Regions from separate parts of the Rossellomorea sp. NS-SX7 genome, predicted to be linked through region 3. Evidence: a T-box and tRNA genes for the amino acid it is inferred to sense, from the RefSeq annotation. Region 3 holds a T-box; the other regions hold tRNA genes.
The links. The T-box of region 3 lies ahead of ACUXV2_RS13940 (valine--tRNA ligase). A T-box ahead of a tRNA ligase gene usually reads a tRNA of that ligase, here a tRNA-Val.

Region 1: it encodes a tRNA-Val, which carries the amino acid that the T-box ahead of ACUXV2_RS13940 (valine--tRNA ligase) is inferred to sense. The anticodon was not compared.
Region 2: it encodes a tRNA-Val, which carries the amino acid that the T-box ahead of ACUXV2_RS13940 (valine--tRNA ligase) is inferred to sense. The anticodon was not compared.

Annotation. Positions count from the first base shown of each region.
Region 1 covers NZ_CM128249.1:4,112,486-4,117,903, forward strand. Annotated here, with positions in the region: rRNA gene ACUXV2_RS20345 (23S ribosomal RNA) at 1-2,096, shown strand, start outside; rRNA gene rrf (5S ribosomal RNA) at 2,193-2,309, shown strand; tRNA gene ACUXV2_RS20355 (tRNA-Val) at 2,322-2,397, shown strand; tRNA gene ACUXV2_RS20360 (tRNA-Thr) at 2,501-2,576, shown strand; tRNA gene ACUXV2_RS20365 (tRNA-Lys) at 2,602-2,677, shown strand; tRNA gene ACUXV2_RS20370 (tRNA-Leu) at 2,717-2,801, shown strand; tRNA gene ACUXV2_RS20375 (tRNA-Gly) at 2,807-2,881, shown strand; tRNA gene ACUXV2_RS20380 (tRNA-Leu) at 2,891-2,979, shown strand; tRNA gene ACUXV2_RS20385 (tRNA-Arg) at 3,017-3,093, shown strand; tRNA gene ACUXV2_RS20390 (tRNA-Pro) at 3,101-3,177, shown strand; tRNA gene ACUXV2_RS20395 (tRNA-Ala) at 3,186-3,261, shown strand; rRNA gene ACUXV2_RS20400 (16S ribosomal RNA) at 3,497-5,048, shown strand; rRNA gene ACUXV2_RS20405 (23S ribosomal RNA) at 5,240-5,418, shown strand, end outside.
Region 2 covers NZ_CM128249.1:889,294-894,711, reverse strand. Annotated here, with positions in the region: tRNA gene ACUXV2_RS04355 (tRNA-Gly) at 1-1, opposite strand, end outside; tRNA gene ACUXV2_RS04350 (tRNA-Leu) at 4-88, opposite strand; tRNA gene ACUXV2_RS04345 (tRNA-Cys) at 96-169, opposite strand; tRNA gene ACUXV2_RS04340 (tRNA-Gly) at 177-251, opposite strand; tRNA gene ACUXV2_RS04335 (tRNA-Gln) at 259-330, opposite strand; tRNA gene ACUXV2_RS04330 (tRNA-His) at 370-445, opposite strand; tRNA gene ACUXV2_RS04325 (tRNA-Trp) at 457-530, opposite strand; tRNA gene ACUXV2_RS04320 (tRNA-Tyr) at 639-722, opposite strand; tRNA gene ACUXV2_RS04315 (tRNA-Thr) at 733-808, opposite strand; tRNA gene ACUXV2_RS04310 (tRNA-Phe) at 910-985, opposite strand; tRNA gene ACUXV2_RS04305 (tRNA-Asp) at 1,171-1,247, opposite strand; tRNA gene ACUXV2_RS04300 (tRNA-Met) at 1,255-1,328, opposite strand; tRNA gene ACUXV2_RS04295 (tRNA-Val) at 1,409-1,484, opposite strand; tRNA gene ACUXV2_RS04290 (tRNA-Glu) at 1,529-1,603, opposite strand; tRNA gene ACUXV2_RS04285 (tRNA-Ser) at 1,618-1,709, opposite strand; tRNA gene ACUXV2_RS04280 (tRNA-Asn) at 1,713-1,787, opposite strand; rRNA gene rrf (5S ribosomal RNA) at 1,795-1,911, opposite strand; rRNA gene ACUXV2_RS04270 (23S ribosomal RNA) at 2,080-5,013, opposite strand; rRNA gene ACUXV2_RS04265 (16S ribosomal RNA) at 5,208-5,418, opposite strand, start outside.
Region 3 covers NZ_CM128249.1:2,774,178-2,779,595, reverse strand. Annotated here, with positions in the region: gene ysxE (spore coat protein YsxE) at 105-1,130, shown strand; gene ACUXV2_RS13945 (hypothetical protein) at 1,174-1,362, opposite strand; T-box leader at 1,534-1,761, shown strand; gene ACUXV2_RS13940 (valine--tRNA ligase) at 1,832-4,483, shown strand; gene ACUXV2_RS13935 (bifunctional folylpolyglutamate synthase/dihydrofolate synthase) at 4,587-5,418, shown strand, end outside.

The sequences.
Region 1 (5,418 bases), 1.3 Mb from region 3:
CTTGGAGATAGCTGGTTCTCTCCGAAATAGCTTTAGGGCTAGCCTCATGTGTAAGAGTCTTGGAGGTAGAGCACTGTTTGGACTAGGGGCCCTCATCGGGTTACCGAATTCAGACAAACTCCGAATGCCAAAGACTTATCCATGGGAGTCAGACTGCGAGTGATAAGATCCGTAGTCGAAAGGGAAACAGCCCAGACCACCAGCTAAGGTCCCAAAGTATACGTTAAGTGGAAAAGGATGTGGAGTTGCTTAGACAACCAGGATGTTGGCTTAGAAGCAGCCACCATTTAAAGAGTGCGTAATAGCTCACTGGTCGAGTGACTCTGCGCCGAAAATGTACCGGGGCTAAACGTATCACCGAAGCTGTGGATTGACACCTCTAGGTGTCAGTGGTAGGAGAGCGTTCTAAGGACAGTGAAGTCAGACCGTAAGGACTGGTGGAGTGCTTAGAAGTGAGAATGCCGGTATGAGTAGCGAAAGATGGGTGAGAATCCCATCCACCGAATGCCTAAGGTTTCCTGAGGAAGGCTCGTCCGCTCAGGGTTAGTCGGGACCTAAGTCGAGGCCGATAGGCGTAGACGATGGACAACAGGTTGATATTCCTGTACCACCTCTTTTCCGTTTGAGCAATGGGGGGACGCAGGAGGATAGGGTAAGCGCACTGCTGGATATGTGCGTCTAAGCAGTTAGGCTGATGATGAGGCAAATCCCATCATCGCGAAGGCTGAGCTGTGATAGCGAGCGAATTATAGTAGCGAAGTTCCTGATTCCACACTGCCAAGAAAAGCCTCTAGCGAGGAAAAAGGTGCCCGTACCGCAAACCGACACAGGTAGGCGAGGAGAGAATCCTAAGGTGAGCGAGAGAAACTCTCGTTAAGGAACTCGGCAAAATGACCCCGTAACTTCGGGAGAAGGGGTGCTCTTTGAGGTGCATAGCCTCGAAGAGCCGCAGTGAATAGGCCCAGGCGACTGTTTAGCAAAAACACAGGTCTCTGCGAAGCCGTAAGGCGAAGTATAGGGGCTGACGCCTGCCCGGTGCTGGAAGGTTAAGAGGAGTGCTTAGCGCAAGCGAAGGTGCGAATCGAAGCCCCAGTAAACGGCGGCCGTAACTATAACGGTCCTAAGGTAGCGAAATTCCTTGTCGGGTAAGTTCCGACCCGCACGAAAGGCGTAACGATCTGGGCACTGTCTCAACGAGAGACTCGGTGAAATTATAGTACCTGTGAAGATGCAGGTTACCCGCGACAGGACGGAAAGACCCCGTGGAGCTTTACTGTAGCCTGATATTGAATTTTGGTACAGCTTGTACAGGATAGGTAGGAGCCTTGGAAGCCGGAGCGCCAGCTTCGGTGGAGGCGTTGGTGGGATACTACCCTGGCTGTATTGAAATTCTAACCCGCGCCCCTTATCGGGGTGGGAGACAGTGTCAGGTGGGCAGTTTGACTGGGGCGGTCGCCTCCTAAAGAGTAACGGAGGCGCCCAAAGGTTCCCTCAGAATGGTTGGAAATCATTCGCAGAGTGTAAAGGCACAAGGGAGCTTGACTGCGAGACCTACAAGTCGAGCAGGGACGAAAGTCGGGCTTAGTGATCCGGTGGTTCCGCATGGAAGGGCCATCGCTCAACGGATAAAAGCTACCCCGGGGATAACAGGCTTATCTCCCCCAAGAGTCCACATCGACGGGGAGGTTTGGCACCTCGATGTCGGCTCATCGCATCCTGGGGCTGTAGTCGGTCCCAAGGGTTGGGCTGTTCGCCCATTAAAGCGGTACGCGAGCTGGGTTCAGAACGTCGTGAGACAGTTCGGTCCCTATCCGTCGTGGGCGCAGGAAATTTGAGAGGAGCTGTCCTTAGTACGAGAGGACCGGGATGGACGCACCGCTGGTGTACCAGTTGTCTTGCCAAAGGCATCGCTGGGTAGCTATGTGCGGAAGGGATAAGTGCTGAAAGCATCTAAGCATGAAGCCCCCCTCGAGATGAGATTTCCCATCACTTTATGTGAGTAAGATCCCTAGAAGATGACTAGGTAGATAGGTCAGAGGTGGAAGCATGGTGACATGTGGAGCTGACTGATACTAATCGATCGAGGACTTAACCACAAAGAGTCATTTTTAAATGAACAACGGCAATACCGGTAATCTTGACATCAATCCTTTATCTAGTTTTGAAGGAACAACCCTTCAATTGAATATTCGTCTGGTGATTATGGCGAAGAGGTCACACCCGTTCCCATGCCGAACACGGAAGTTAAGCTCTTCAGCGCCGATGGTAGTTGGGGGCTCTCCCCCTGTGAGAGTAGGACGTCGCCAGGCGATTTATAATCCGGAGGATTAGCTCAGCTGGGAGAGCATCTGCCTTACAAGCAGAGGGTCGGCGGTTCGATCCCGTCATCCTCCACCATAGATTTTTGCGAAGCGCAGCGGAGCAAAATATCTTTCCTTCCTTTACTAAGGGCGAAGGAAACAAACGTCCTTAAATAGGACAAGCATAAACAACTTAACACGCCGGTGTAGCTCAACTGGTAGAGCAACTGACTTGTAATCAGTAGGTTGGGGGTTCAAGTCCTCTTGCCGGCACCATTTTGGTTTTTCTCATAACTTTTATGAGCCATTAGCTCAGTTGGTAGAGCATCTGACTTTTAATCAGAGGGTCGAAGGTTCGAGTCCTTCATGGCTCACCATTGATTTTTGCTCAAGCAAAACATCATATCTTTTATCATGCGGGTGTGGCGGAATTGGCAGACGCACCAGACTTAGGATCTGGCGCCGCAAGGCGTGGGGGTTCAAGTCCCTTCACCCGCACCATATATGCGGAAGTAGTTCAGTGGTAGAACACCACCTTGCCAAGGTGGGGGTCGCGGGTTCGAATCCCGTCTTCCGCTCCAAAGATTTTTGCCGGGGTGGCGGAACTGGCAGACGCACAGGACTTAAAATCCTGCGGTAGGTGACTACCGTACCGGTTCGATTCCGGTCCTCGGCACCAGAGTTTTTTTGAAAGAAAATAACATTCATTATATTAAGCGCCCGTAGCTCAATTGGATAGAGCGTTTGACTACGGATCAAAAGGTTAGGGGTTCGACTCCTCTCGGGCGCGCCATCTATTTCGGGAAGTAGCTCAGCTTGGTAGAGCACTTGGTTTGGGACCAAGGGGTCGCAGGTTCGAATCCTGTCTTCCCGACCACCTTAGATGGGGCCTTAGCTCAGCTGGGAGAGCGCCTGCTTTGCACGCAGGAGGTCAGCGGTTCGATCCCGCTAGGCTCCACCAAGATTTTTTACGCAGCGCAAGCGGAGTAAAAGAATCTACCTTAACTCACTTCGGTGAAAAAAGATTAAAAAAGTTGTTGACACTCACCAGTGTCGGTGATATACTTGAAAAGTCGCTTCAAACGAAGCACTTAACAAATTGAACCTTGAAAACTGAACAAAACAAGACAATACGTCAACGTTAATTCTAGATTTACCGTAACGATTATCGTTACAAAAAAGAGCTATTCAAACTTTTATCGGAGAGTTTGATCCTGGCTCAGGACGAACGCTGGCGGCGTGCCTAATACATGCAAGTCGAGCGGATCAAAGGGAGCTTGCTCCCTGAGATCAGCGGCGGACGGGTGAGTAACACGTGGGTAACCTGCCTGTAAGACTGGGATAACTCCGGGAAACCGGGGCTAATACCGGATAACTCAGTTCCTCGCATGAGGAACTGTTGAAAGGTGGCTTTTAGCTACCACTTACAGATGGACCCGCGGCGCATTAGCTAGTTGGTGAGGTAACGGCTCACCAAGGCGACGATGCGTAGCCGACCTGAGAGGGTGATCGGCCACACTGGGACTGAGACACGGCCCAGACTCCTACGGGAGGCAGCAGTAGGGAATCTTCCGCAATGGACGAAAGTCTGACGGAGCAACGCCGCGTGAGTGAAGAAGGTTTTCGGATCGTAAAACTCTGTTGTTAGGGAAGAACAAGTGCCGTTCGAATAGGTCGGCACCTTGACGGTACCTAACCAGAAAGCCACGGCTAACTACGTGCCAGCAGCCGCGGTAATACGTAGGTGGCAAGCGTTGTCCGGAATTATTGGGCGTAAAGCGCGCGCAGGTGGTTTCTTAAGTCTGATGTGAAAGCCCACGGCTCAACCGTGGAGGGTCATTGGAAACTGGGGAACTTGAGTGCAGAAGAGGAAAGTGGAATTCCAAGTGTAGCGGTGAAATGCGTAGATATTTGGAGGAACACCAGTGGCGAAGGCGACTTTCTGGTCTGTAACTGACACTGAGGCGCGAAAGCGTGGGGAGCAAACAGGATTAGATACCCTGGTAGTCCACGCCGTAAACGATGAGTGCTAAGTGTTAGAGGGTTTCCGCCCTTTAGTGCTGCAGCTAACGCATTAAGCACTCCGCCTGGGGAGTACGGTCGCAAGACTGAAACTCAAAGGAATTGACGGGGGCCCGCACAAGCGGTGGAGCATGTGGTTTAATTCGAAGCAACGCGAAGAACCTTACCAGGTCTTGACATCCTCTGACAACCCTAGAGATAGGGCTTTCCCCTTCGGGGGACAGAGTGACAGGTGGTGCATGGTTGTCGTCAGCTCGTGTCGTGAGATGTTGGGTTAAGTCCCGCAACGAGCGCAACCCTTGATCTTAGTTGCCAGCATTCAGTTGGGCACTCTAAGATGACTGCCGGTGACAAACCGGAGGAAGGTGGGGATGACGTCAAATCATCATGCCCCTTATGACCTGGGCTACACACGTGCTACAATGGACGGTACAAAGGGCAGCGAGACCGCGAGGTTTAGCCAATCCCATAAAACCGTTCTCAGTTCGGATTGCAGGCTGCAACTCGCCTGCATGAAGCTGGAATCGCTAGTAATCGCGGATCAGCATGCCGCGGTGAATACGTTCCCGGGCCTTGTACACACCGCCCGTCACACCACGAGAGTTTGTAACACCCGAAGTCGGTGAGGTAACCTTTTGGAGCCAGCCGCCTAAGGTGGGACAGATGATTGGGGTGAAGTCGTAACAAGGTAGCCGTATCGGAAGGTGCGGCTGGATCACCTCCTTTCTAAGGAATATATATGAAACGTTTGACAGTCGAAGTTTTGTTCAGTTTTGATGGTTCAACCATCAAAACGAGGTATCTCGTATGAGATACACGTTATTTGTTCTTTGAAAACTAGATAAAGATATATTGATAGTCAAGAAATTACCGAGTATCGCCATTTTAGGTTTTAAACCTTATGTAACAACCAATTCGGTTAAGTTATGAAGGGCGCACGGTGGATGCCTTGGCACTAGGAGCCGATGAAGGACGGGACTAACACCGATATGCTTCGGGGAGCTGTAAGTGAGCTTTGATCCGGAGATTTCCGAATGGGGGAACCCATTGTTCGTAATGGAACAATATCCATATTTGAATACATAGAGTATGGAAG
Region 2 (5,418 bases), 1.9 Mb from region 3:
CAATGGTACCGGTGGCCGGGGTCGAACCGGCACTCCGTGAGGAACACGATTTTGAGTCGTGCGCGTCTGCCTATTCCGCCACACCGGCATTCATATGGAGGCGCCAACCGGATTTGAACCGGTGATAAAGGTTTTGCAGACCTCTGCCTTACCACTTGGCTATGGCGCCATATGAATGGAGCGGAAGACGGGATTCGAACCCGCGACCCCCACCTTGGCAAGGTGGTGTTCTACCACTGAACTACTTCCGCAATACTACTGGGCTAGCTGGATTCGAACCAACGCATGTCGCAGTCAAAGTGCGATGCCTTACCGCTTGGCTATAGCCCACTGATAGTATATGTCACTATATTGTTAGTGTGACAATTATGGGGCGACTGATGGGAATCGAACCCACGAATGCCGGAACCACAATCCGGTGCGTTAACCACTTCGCCACAATCGCCATAATCGTATTGGCAGGGGCAGTAGGAATCGAACCCACACCAAAGGTTTTGGAGACCTTCGTTCTACCGTTAAACTATGCCCCTATGAAAATTTGTTTTTTCTTACTCTTCGCATATAAGCATAATGCTCCGCTTCGCTGCTCAAAGGTTAAAGAAGATTATTTTACTCCGCTGACGCTTCGTAAAAAATCATGGTGGAGGGGGGCAGATTCGAACTGCCGAACCCGAAGGAGCGGATTTACAGTCCGCCGCGTTTAGCCACTTCGCTACCCCTCCATCTGTTGAGTGGTGCCGGCAAGAGGACTTGAACCCCCAACCTACTGATTACAAGTCAGTTGCTCTACCAGTTGAGCTACACCGGCACGTAAAATGATGATCAAGTTTCGGCTAATAAACTTATCATTGTATACATGGTAAACATTAAAGACGTTTGTTTTACTCCGCTATGCTTCGTAAAAAAACATGGTGGCTCAGGACGGAATCGAACCGCCGACACATGGATTTTCAGTCCATTGCTCTACCAACTGAGCTACTGAGCCATAATATTATTTTCGTTCCTAATCTGAGTATCCGATTGTCCATCGTCCAGCTCTCAGAAGGATTATTCAAGTTGCTGCTCGAGCTGTACGCTGATGTTTACTCGGTGAAGCTTATTCACCGTGCTCTACCAACTGAGCTACTGAGCCGTATTTTTTGTTTATTACTTCTAACTATTCAAATAAAATGGCGGTCTGGACGGGACTCGAACCCGCGACCTCCTGCGTGACAGGCAGGCATTCTAACCAACTGAACTACCAGACCAATGGTATTGCGGGGACAGGATTTGAACCTGCGACCTTCGGGTTATGAGCCCGACGAGCTACCGAACTGCTCCACCCCGCGACGATATAAAATCTTCTTAAAGCGTTTTCCTTAAAGTAAGGAAAGGTATTTTCACTACTTTATGCTTCGTGAAAAAGCTATGGTGGAGGATGACGGGATCGAACCGCCGACCCTCTGCTTGTAAGGCAGATGCTCTCCCAGCTGAGCTAATCCTCCAATTTGTATGGTGAGTTCTTTTCGCTTAGGCGAAAAAACTTCTTTGGTGACCCGTACGGGATTCGAACCCGTGTTACCGCCGTGAAAGGGCGGTGTCTTAACCGCTTGACCAACGGGCCATATAAGTATGTTATGGCGGAGAGCAAGGGATTTGAACCCTTGAGACAGCGTTGACCGTCTACACGATTTCCAATCGTGCTCCTTCGACCACTCGGACAGCTCTCCATATGGCTCCGCAGGCAAGATTCGAACTTGCGACCGATCGGTTAACAGCCGATAGCTCTACCACTGAGCTACTGCGGAACGATGTGCCTGGCGATGTCCTACTCTCACAGGGGGAGATCCCCCAACTACCATCGGCGCTGAAGAGCTTAACTTCCGTGTTCGGCATGGGAACGGGTGTGACCTCTTCGCCATAATCACCAGACAAATTTATGATGTCTTTTTTAGGGACAAGTACTATTATATCGTCTTTCAAAGATTTTTCAAGACTTTTTTTGTACTTTTTAAGAGAAATTTATTCCCTGAAAACTAGATAAAGGATTGATGTCAAGAATACCGGTATTGCCGTTGTGTTCATTTAAAATGACTCTTTGTGGTTAAGTCCTCGATCGATTAGTATCAGTCAGCTCCACATGTCACCATGCTTCCACCTCTGACCTATCTACCTAGTCATCTTCTAGGGATCTTACTCACATAAAGTGATGGGAAATCTCATCTCGAGGGGGGCTTCATGCTTAGATGCTTTCAGCACTTATCCCTTCCGCACATAGCTACCCAGCGATGCCTTTGGCAAGACAACTGGTACACCAGCGGTGCGTCCATCCCGGTCCTCTCGTACTAAGGACAGCTCCTCTCAAATTTCCTGCGCCCACGACGGATAGGGACCGAACTGTCTCACGACGTTCTGAACCCAGCTCGCGTACCGCTTTAATGGGCGAACAGCCCAACCCTTGGGACCGACTACAGCCCCAGGATGCGATGAGCCGACATCGAGGTGCCAAACCTCCCCGTCGATGTGGACTCTTGGGGGAGATAAGCCTGTTATCCCCGGGGTAGCTTTTATCCGTTGAGCGATGGCCCTTCCATGCGGAACCACCGGATCACTAAGCCCGACTTTCGTCCCTGCTCGACTTGTAGGTCTCGCAGTCAAGCTCCCTTGTGCCTTTACACTCTGCGAATGATTTCCAACCATTCTGAGGGAACCTTTGGGCGCCTCCGTTACTCTTTAGGAGGCGACCGCCCCAGTCAAACTGCCCACCTGACACTGTCTCCCACCCCGATAAGGGGCGCGGGTTAGAATTTCAATACAGCCAGGGTAGTATCCCACCAACGCCTCCACCGAAGCTGGCGCTCCGGCTTCCAAGGCTCCTACCTATCCTGTACAAGCTGTACCAAAATTCAATATCAGGCTACAGTAAAGCTCCACGGGGTCTTTCCGTCCTGTCGCGGGTAACCTGCATCTTCACAGGTACTATAATTTCACCGAGTCTCTCGTTGAGACAGTGCCCAGATCGTTACGCCTTTCGTGCGGGTCGGAACTTACCCGACAAGGAATTTCGCTACCTTAGGACCGTTATAGTTACGGCCGCCGTTTACTGGGGCTTCGATTCGCACCTTCGCTTGCGCTAAGCACTCCTCTTAACCTTCCAGCACCGGGCAGGCGTCAGCCCCTATACTTCGCCTTACGGCTTCGCAGAGACCTGTGTTTTTGCTAAACAGTCGCCTGGGCCTATTCACTGCGGCTCTTCGAGGCTATGCACCTCAAAGAGCACCCCTTCTCCCGAAGTTACGGGGTCATTTTGCCGAGTTCCTTAACGAGAGTTCTCTCGCTCACCTTAGGATTCTCTCCTCGCCTACCTGTGTCGGTTTGCGGTACGGGCACCTTTTTCCTCGCTAGAGGCTTTTCTTGGCAGTGTGGAATCAGGAACTTCGCTACTATAATTCGCTCGCTATCACAGCTCATTTCGCGATGATGGGATTTGCCTCATCATCAGCCTAACTGCTTAGACGCACATATCCAGCAGTGCGCTTACCCTATCCTCCTGCGTCCCCCCATTGCTCAAACGGAAAAGAGGTGGTACAGGAATATCAACCTGTTGTCCATCGTCTACGCCTATCGGCCTCGACTTAGGTCCCGACTAACCCTGAGCGGACGAGCCTTCCTCAGGAAACCTTAGGCATTCGGTGGATGGGATTCTCACCCATCTTTCGCTACTCATACCGGCATTCTCACTTCTAAGCACTCCACCAGTCCTTACGGTCTGACTTCACTGTCCTTAGAACGCTCTCCTACCACTGACACCAAAAGGTGTCAATCCACAGCTTCGGTGATACGTTTAGCCCCGGTACATTTTCGGCGCAGAGTCACTCGACCAGTGAGCTATTACGCACTCTTTAAATGGTGGCTGCTTCTAAGCCAACATCCTGGTTGTCTAAGCAACTCCACATCCTTTTCCACTTAACGTATACTTTGGGACCTTAGCTGGTGGTCTGGGCTGTTTCCCTTTCGACTACGGATCTTATCACTCGCAGTCTGACTCCCATGGATAAGTCTTTGGCATTCGGAGTTTGTCTGAATTCGGTAACCCGATGAGGGCCCCTAGTCCAAACAGTGCTCTACCTCCAAGACTCTTACACATGAGGCTAGCCCTAAAGCTATTTCGGAGAGAACCAGCTATCTCCAAGTTCGATTGGAATTTCTCCGCTACCCACACCTCATCCCCGCACTTTTCAACGTGCGTGGGTTCGGACCTCCATCCAGTGTTACCTGGACTTCATCCTGGACATGGGTAGATCACCTGGTTTCGGGTCTACGACCACATACTCATTCGCCCTATTCAGACTCGCTTTCGCTGCGGCTCCGTCTCATCGACTTAACCTTGCATGGGATCGTAACTCGCCGGTTCATTCTACAAAAGGCACGCCATCACCCGTTAACGGGCTCTGACTACTTGTAGGCACACGGTTTCAGGTTCTCTTTCACTCCCCTTCCGGGGTGCTTTTCACCTTTCCCTCACGGTACTGGTTCACTATCGGTCACTAGGTAGTATTTAGCCTTGGGAGATGGTCCTCCCAGCTTCCGACGGGATTTCACGTGTCCCGCCGTACTCAGGATCCACTCAAGAGGGAACGAAGTTTCAACTACAGGGTTGTTACCTTCTTTGACGAGCCTTTCCAGACTTCTTCGTCTACTCCGTTCCTTTGTAACTCCGTATAGAGTGTCCTACAACCCCAAGAGGCAAGCCTCTTGGTTTGGGCTACATCCCGTTTCGCTCGCCGCTACTCAGGGAATCGCATTTGCTTTCTCTTCCTCCAGGTACTTAGATGTTTCAGTTCCCTGGGTCTGCCTTCCATACTCTATGTATTCAAATATGGATATTGTTCCATTACGAACAATGGGTTCCCCCATTCGGAAATCTCCGGATCAAAGCTCACTTACAGCTCCCCGAAGCATATCGGTGTTAGTCCCGTCCTTCATCGGCTCCTAGTGCCAAGGCATCCACCGTGCGCCCTTCATAACTTAACCGAATTGGTTGTTACATAAGGTTTAAAACCTAAAATGGCGATACTCGGTAATTTCTTGACTATCAATAAATCTTTATCTAGTTTTCAAAGAACAAATTCATTTCGTCTCGTAAGAGACAAAAGGTTTTGATAGTAATTAAACCATCAAAACTGAACAAAACTTCGACTGTCAAACGTTTCATATATATTCCTTAGAAAGGAGGTGATCCAGCCGCACCTTCCGATACGGCTACCTTGTTACGACTTCACCCCAATCATCTGTCCCACCTTAGGCGGCTGGCTCCAAAAGGTTACCTCACCGACTTCGGGTGTTACAAACTCTCGTGGTGTGACGGGCGGTGTGTACAAGGCCCGGGAACGTATTCACCGCGGCATGCTGATCCGCGATTACTAGCGATTCCAGCTT
Region 3 (5,418 bases):
GAATCAGGACTGACACCAACATATTGGCGGCAGTCCGTTCTTTTTTTACTTGGACTTTGCTGATAAAGGTGAGCGGAGTCGAAAAAAAGGAGGTGCAAAAAAACGTGCAAACCATCGATAGCCTAAAACCTGTCCTCCAGCCATATGGGGTAGAGCCATTTTTTGTGGAAGACACGGGGAAAGTAAGCAAAGTATACTCAAACAAAGGGACACTGGCCGTAAAGCATATATCCGCCCAGACCGGAGTCGATTTCGTCCGTAACGTCCAAACTCTGTTTCAACGGGGCTATAACCGGATCGTGCCCATCTATCCGACAATGGATGGACGATATGCTGTCTGGCATGAGGGTGAACTCTACTATGTGATGCCTTGGCTGAACAACCTGGAGAAGGAAGACCGTTTCGAAAAACACCAGAAGCTGTTCCGTGAACTTGCCAGGCTCCATACGATCTCCTCACAGGATGTGAAAATAAACAAGGAAGAAAGAGAGTCGCACTATGAGCAGCTCACTTCTCGATGGGAAAAGGAACAGCAGTTTCTGGATGAATATGTGGAAGAATGTGAAAAGACTGTATATATGTCACCGTTTCAATACCACTTTTGTATGTATTATCAAGATGTTTCCCAGGCTCTGAAATTTTCACGGAAAATGCTCGATGAATGGTATGAGAGTACTAAGGACCTTGCGAAGGTCAGAACGGTCATCATCCACGGAAAGCTGTCTACAGAGCATTTCTTATTCGATGACAGGGGGCTGGGGTATTTCAATAACTTCGAAAACTCGAAGGTGGCATCTCCTTTTCATGATCTGCTGCCGTTCCTGTCGAGAACGTTGAAAACATATCCAAAGTATTATGATGAATGTGTGGAGTGGCTTGAAACATACTTTCAGCATTTTACTGCCCGCAACGAGGAGAGGCTGCTGTTTATGTGTTATTTAGCCTATCCCAGCTCCGTGATCGCCGTTGTGGAGAAATATTTTCATACTGCCAAAGGCAAAAGGAATGAACGTAAATCGCTAAGAAAGCTACAGCGTCATTACTGGCTGCTGAAAAACACAGAGTACGTAGTCATGCGCCTCGACGAAATCGAGCGCAAGAAAAAAGAAGCCGCAGAGGCTGAGGCATAAAGAAAGGACTGACGAAAAACGAAAGTCCATGTTTCGTCAGTCCTTATATCCAATCAAAATAGATGGCAAGGGCGATGCCAATGAAAAGGGTTAAGAGAAGAACATCAAATGTGGTGGGGAGCAGAATGGTCCGGATGGCTTGAAACACAGAAAAAGGGATGATGAATTGCTTACATATCAAGCGAACATTACGCAGCCATGGAGGCAGGGTGTATGGATTGTACCTTCGCATACGTTTCACTCACTTTCTGGGTAGATTCACTACTATATCCTATGAAAAGAATGAAAATTGGTTCTTGGGTAAACCATAGAGAGATACAGAAGAATATTTTTGAGTAAAATGGGCGATAATGATTGACGAAAGATCAGTGAATCCTATACTATAATGAGTACATAAATAATTTTAAAAGCGTTGAACAGGAAGAGTACATTGCCCCCCGCTTTCAGAGAGGAAAATCGATTGCTGAGAGATTTTCCAAGCGAAGACGATGGAAGGTCGCCTGAAGAGCTGCTTCTATGAAATCAGTAGTGGAAGCCGGTTAAAAGCCGTTATTGTTCATTGAGAGTTCAGGAGTCCCCGCGGCTTCTGAGAAAAAAGGTGGTACCGCGAAACGAATCCTTCGTCCTTTTACAGGGCGAAGGATTTTTTGTGTTTTATCAATCACCTAAAAAAACATACAACCATTAAGGGAGGATATACAATGGAAACCCAAGATCAATTATCGATGCCGACCAAGTATGATCCGAATGCCATTGAGCAGGGAAGATACAAATGGTGGCTGGATGGAAAGTTTTTTGAAGCGAAAAGTGAAAAGGAAAAGGAACCATACTCAATCGTCATCCCTCCTCCAAACGTAACTGGAAAACTTCACCTTGGCCACGCCTGGGATACGACACTACAAGACATCCTGACAAGAATGAAGCGTATGCAAGGCTATGACGTGCTTTGGCTTCCGGGTATGGATCACGCCGGTATCGCTACACAGGCAAAAGTGGACGAAAAGCTGCGCAGCCAAGGGATTTCACGCCATGACATGGGAAGAGAGAAATTCGTTGAAGAGACATGGAGATGGAAAGAAGAGTACGCTGAGCATATCCGCAAGCAATGGTCAAAAATCGGGCTGGGGCTTGATTACAGCCGTGAACGTTTTACGCTGGATGAAGGCTTATCTGAAGCAGTTCAAAAAGTATTCATCGACCTATATAACAAAGGCTTGATTTACCGTGGTGAGTATATCATCAACTGGGATCCAGCGACGAAGACAGCCCTATCCGACATCGAAGTTATCCACCAGGATGTCCAGGGTGCCTTCTATCACATGAAGTATCCTCTGGCTGATGGAAGCGGACATATCGAAATCGCGACAACACGTCCGGAAACGATGCTTGGTGATACGGCAGTTGCTGTACATCCTGAAGACGACCGATACAAGCACCTGATTGGCAAAACGGTCATCCTTCCGATCGTTGGGCGCGAAATCTCGATCGTCGGTGACGATTACGTAGACATGGAATTCGGTTCAGGTGCCGTGAAAATCACTCCTGCTCACGACCCGAATGATTTTGAAATCGGGAACCGCCACAATCTTGAACGCATCCTGGTGATGAATGAAGACGGCAGCATGAATGAAAATGCAGACAAATACAAAGGGATGGACCGCTTTGAGTGCCGCAAGCAAATTGTCAAAGACCTTCAGGAGGCTGGTGTACTGTTCAAAATCGAAGAACATATGCATTCGGTTGGACATTCTGAACGAAGCGGAGCGGTAGTAGAACCGTATCTGTCCACACAATGGTTCGTTAAGATGGATCCGCTCGCACAGGAAGCTGTCAAGCTGCAGGAAAAAGAAGACGAAAAAGTAACCTTTGTTCCTGACCGTTTCGAAACTTCATATATGCGTTGGATGGAAAATACACGAGATTGGTGTATTTCCCGTCAATTATGGTGGGGACATAGAATCCCGGCATGGTACCACAAACAAACCGGTGAAGTTTATGTAGGCAAAGAAGCACCAGCCGACAGTGAAAATTGGAAGCAGGAAGAAGACGTTCTCGATACATGGTTCAGTTCAGCGCTGTGGCCATTCTCCACAATGGGCTGGCCGGATCTTGATGCGGAAGACCTCAAGAGATACTATCCGACGAATACGCTTGTAACAGGCTACGATATCATCGGTTTCTGGGTATCCCGTATGATTTTCCAAGGACTTGAGTTTACAGGGGAGCGCCCATTCAAAGATGTTCTGATCCACGGCCTGGTTCGTGCTGAAGATGGCCGCAAAATGAGTAAGTCGCTTGGAAATGGTGTCGATCCGATGGATGTCATCGAAAAGTACGGTGCCGATTCACTTCGTTATTTCCTATCGACAGGCAGTTCACCTGGTCAGGATCTACGGTTCTCATTCGAGAAAGTGGAGTCTGTTTGGAACTTTGCCAATAAAATCTGGAATGCATCCCGTTTTGCCCTGATGAATATGGATGGCATGACCTACGATGAAATTGATTTGAGTGGTGAAAAATCCGTTGCCGACAAATGGATCCTTACCCGTCTGAACGAAACGATCGATAATGTGACACGACTTGCAGACCGCTATGAATTCGGTGAAGTCGGAAGAATCCTTTACAACTTCATCTGGGATGACTTCTGTGACTGGTATATCGAAATGGCGAAGCTTCCTTTATACGGGGAAGATGAAGCGGCAAAGAAAACAACCCGCTCGATCCTCGCTTATGTACTAGACAACACAATGCGACTTCTGCACCCGTTCATGCCGTTTATTACCGAGGAAATATGGCAGAACCTGCCGCATAAAGGCGAATCAATCACAGTGGCAGCTTGGCCGGAAGTAAACGAGGACCTGAACTACGCCGATGCTTCCGAAGAAATGAAGCTTCTTGTAGAAATCATCCGTGCCGTACGTAATGTACGTGCAGAAGTGAATACACCGATGAGCAAGCAGATCAAGCTGATCCTGAAAGCCAAGGATGAGAAGATCCTGAACATCCTGGATAAGAATAAAGGATACATCGAGCGTTTCTGTAATCCTGAACAATTGGATATGGGAACGGATATCACACCTCCGGAAAAAGCGATGACTGCGGTCGCGACAGGAGTGGAATTATTCCTTCCATTACAAGGACTCATCAACATCGAGGAAGAAATCGCCCGTCTTGAAAAAGAACTTGAAAAATGGACGAAAGAGGTAGCGCGCGTTCAAGGTAAGCTGAATAACGAAAAATTTGTAAGCAAAGCTCCTCAAAAAGTCGTTGACGAAGAAAAAGCCAAAGAAAAAGATTATCTTGAAAAGCAGGCAGCAGTAAAAGTAAGAATACAGGAACTCAAAACGGTATAAGAACAACTAGAGAAGGCTTAGGAGCAGGAGTCTAATTGTACAGGGAACCACCCCTAAAGCAGCTAGGCTCCCCTCCGGCCTTTTTTTGATGGGAGTGAAACAAATGTTTACATATGAAGAAGCTGTAGGGTGGATCCATGCCAGACTGAGACTCGGAATAAAGCCGGGACTCCAAAGAATGAATCATTTATTAGAGGAGCTTGGGAATCCCCATGAGAAATTAAAGTCCGTCCATATCGGCGGAACAAACGGGAAAGGATCGACGGTCACATACTTACGCAATATCCTCCAGGAGGCTGGCTATACGGTAGGTACATTTACTTCCCCTTATTTCGAACGGTTCACTGAGCGGATCTCTGTTAATGGGAATCCCATTCCTGATGAAGACCTTATTTCACTTGTTTCTCTCATAAAACCGATTGCAGAGGGGATGAAAGACAGCGAGTGGGGGGAACCATCCGAGTTTGAAGTCATCACGGCGATGAGCATGGTGTATTTTGCAGAGACTGCCAGGCCTGATCTTGTTTTATTTGAAGTAGGGCTTGGAGGAAGACTGGATTCCACGAATGTAATCACTCCCCTTGTTTCGATTATTACAAGTATCGGAATGGACCATATGAATTTTCTTGGAGATACCATTGAGGAAATCTCTTTCGAAAAGGCTGGTATCATCAAACAAGGTGTTCCTGTGGTAACAGGTGTCTCACAGCCTGAAGCAAGAAAGGTGATTTCTGACGCGGCAGCGGTAAAAGGCAGTCTGGTCTATCAATCAGAAAAGGATTTTCACACACATCGGGATACAGTGTTGGATAACGGAGAAAGATTTCAATTCGAGTCACCTTCACAAAGCGGCACCTATGAAATTTCCATGCTGGGATCGCATCAAATTCAAAATGCAGCACTGGCATTAAAGACGGTGGAATTACTTCGATCTC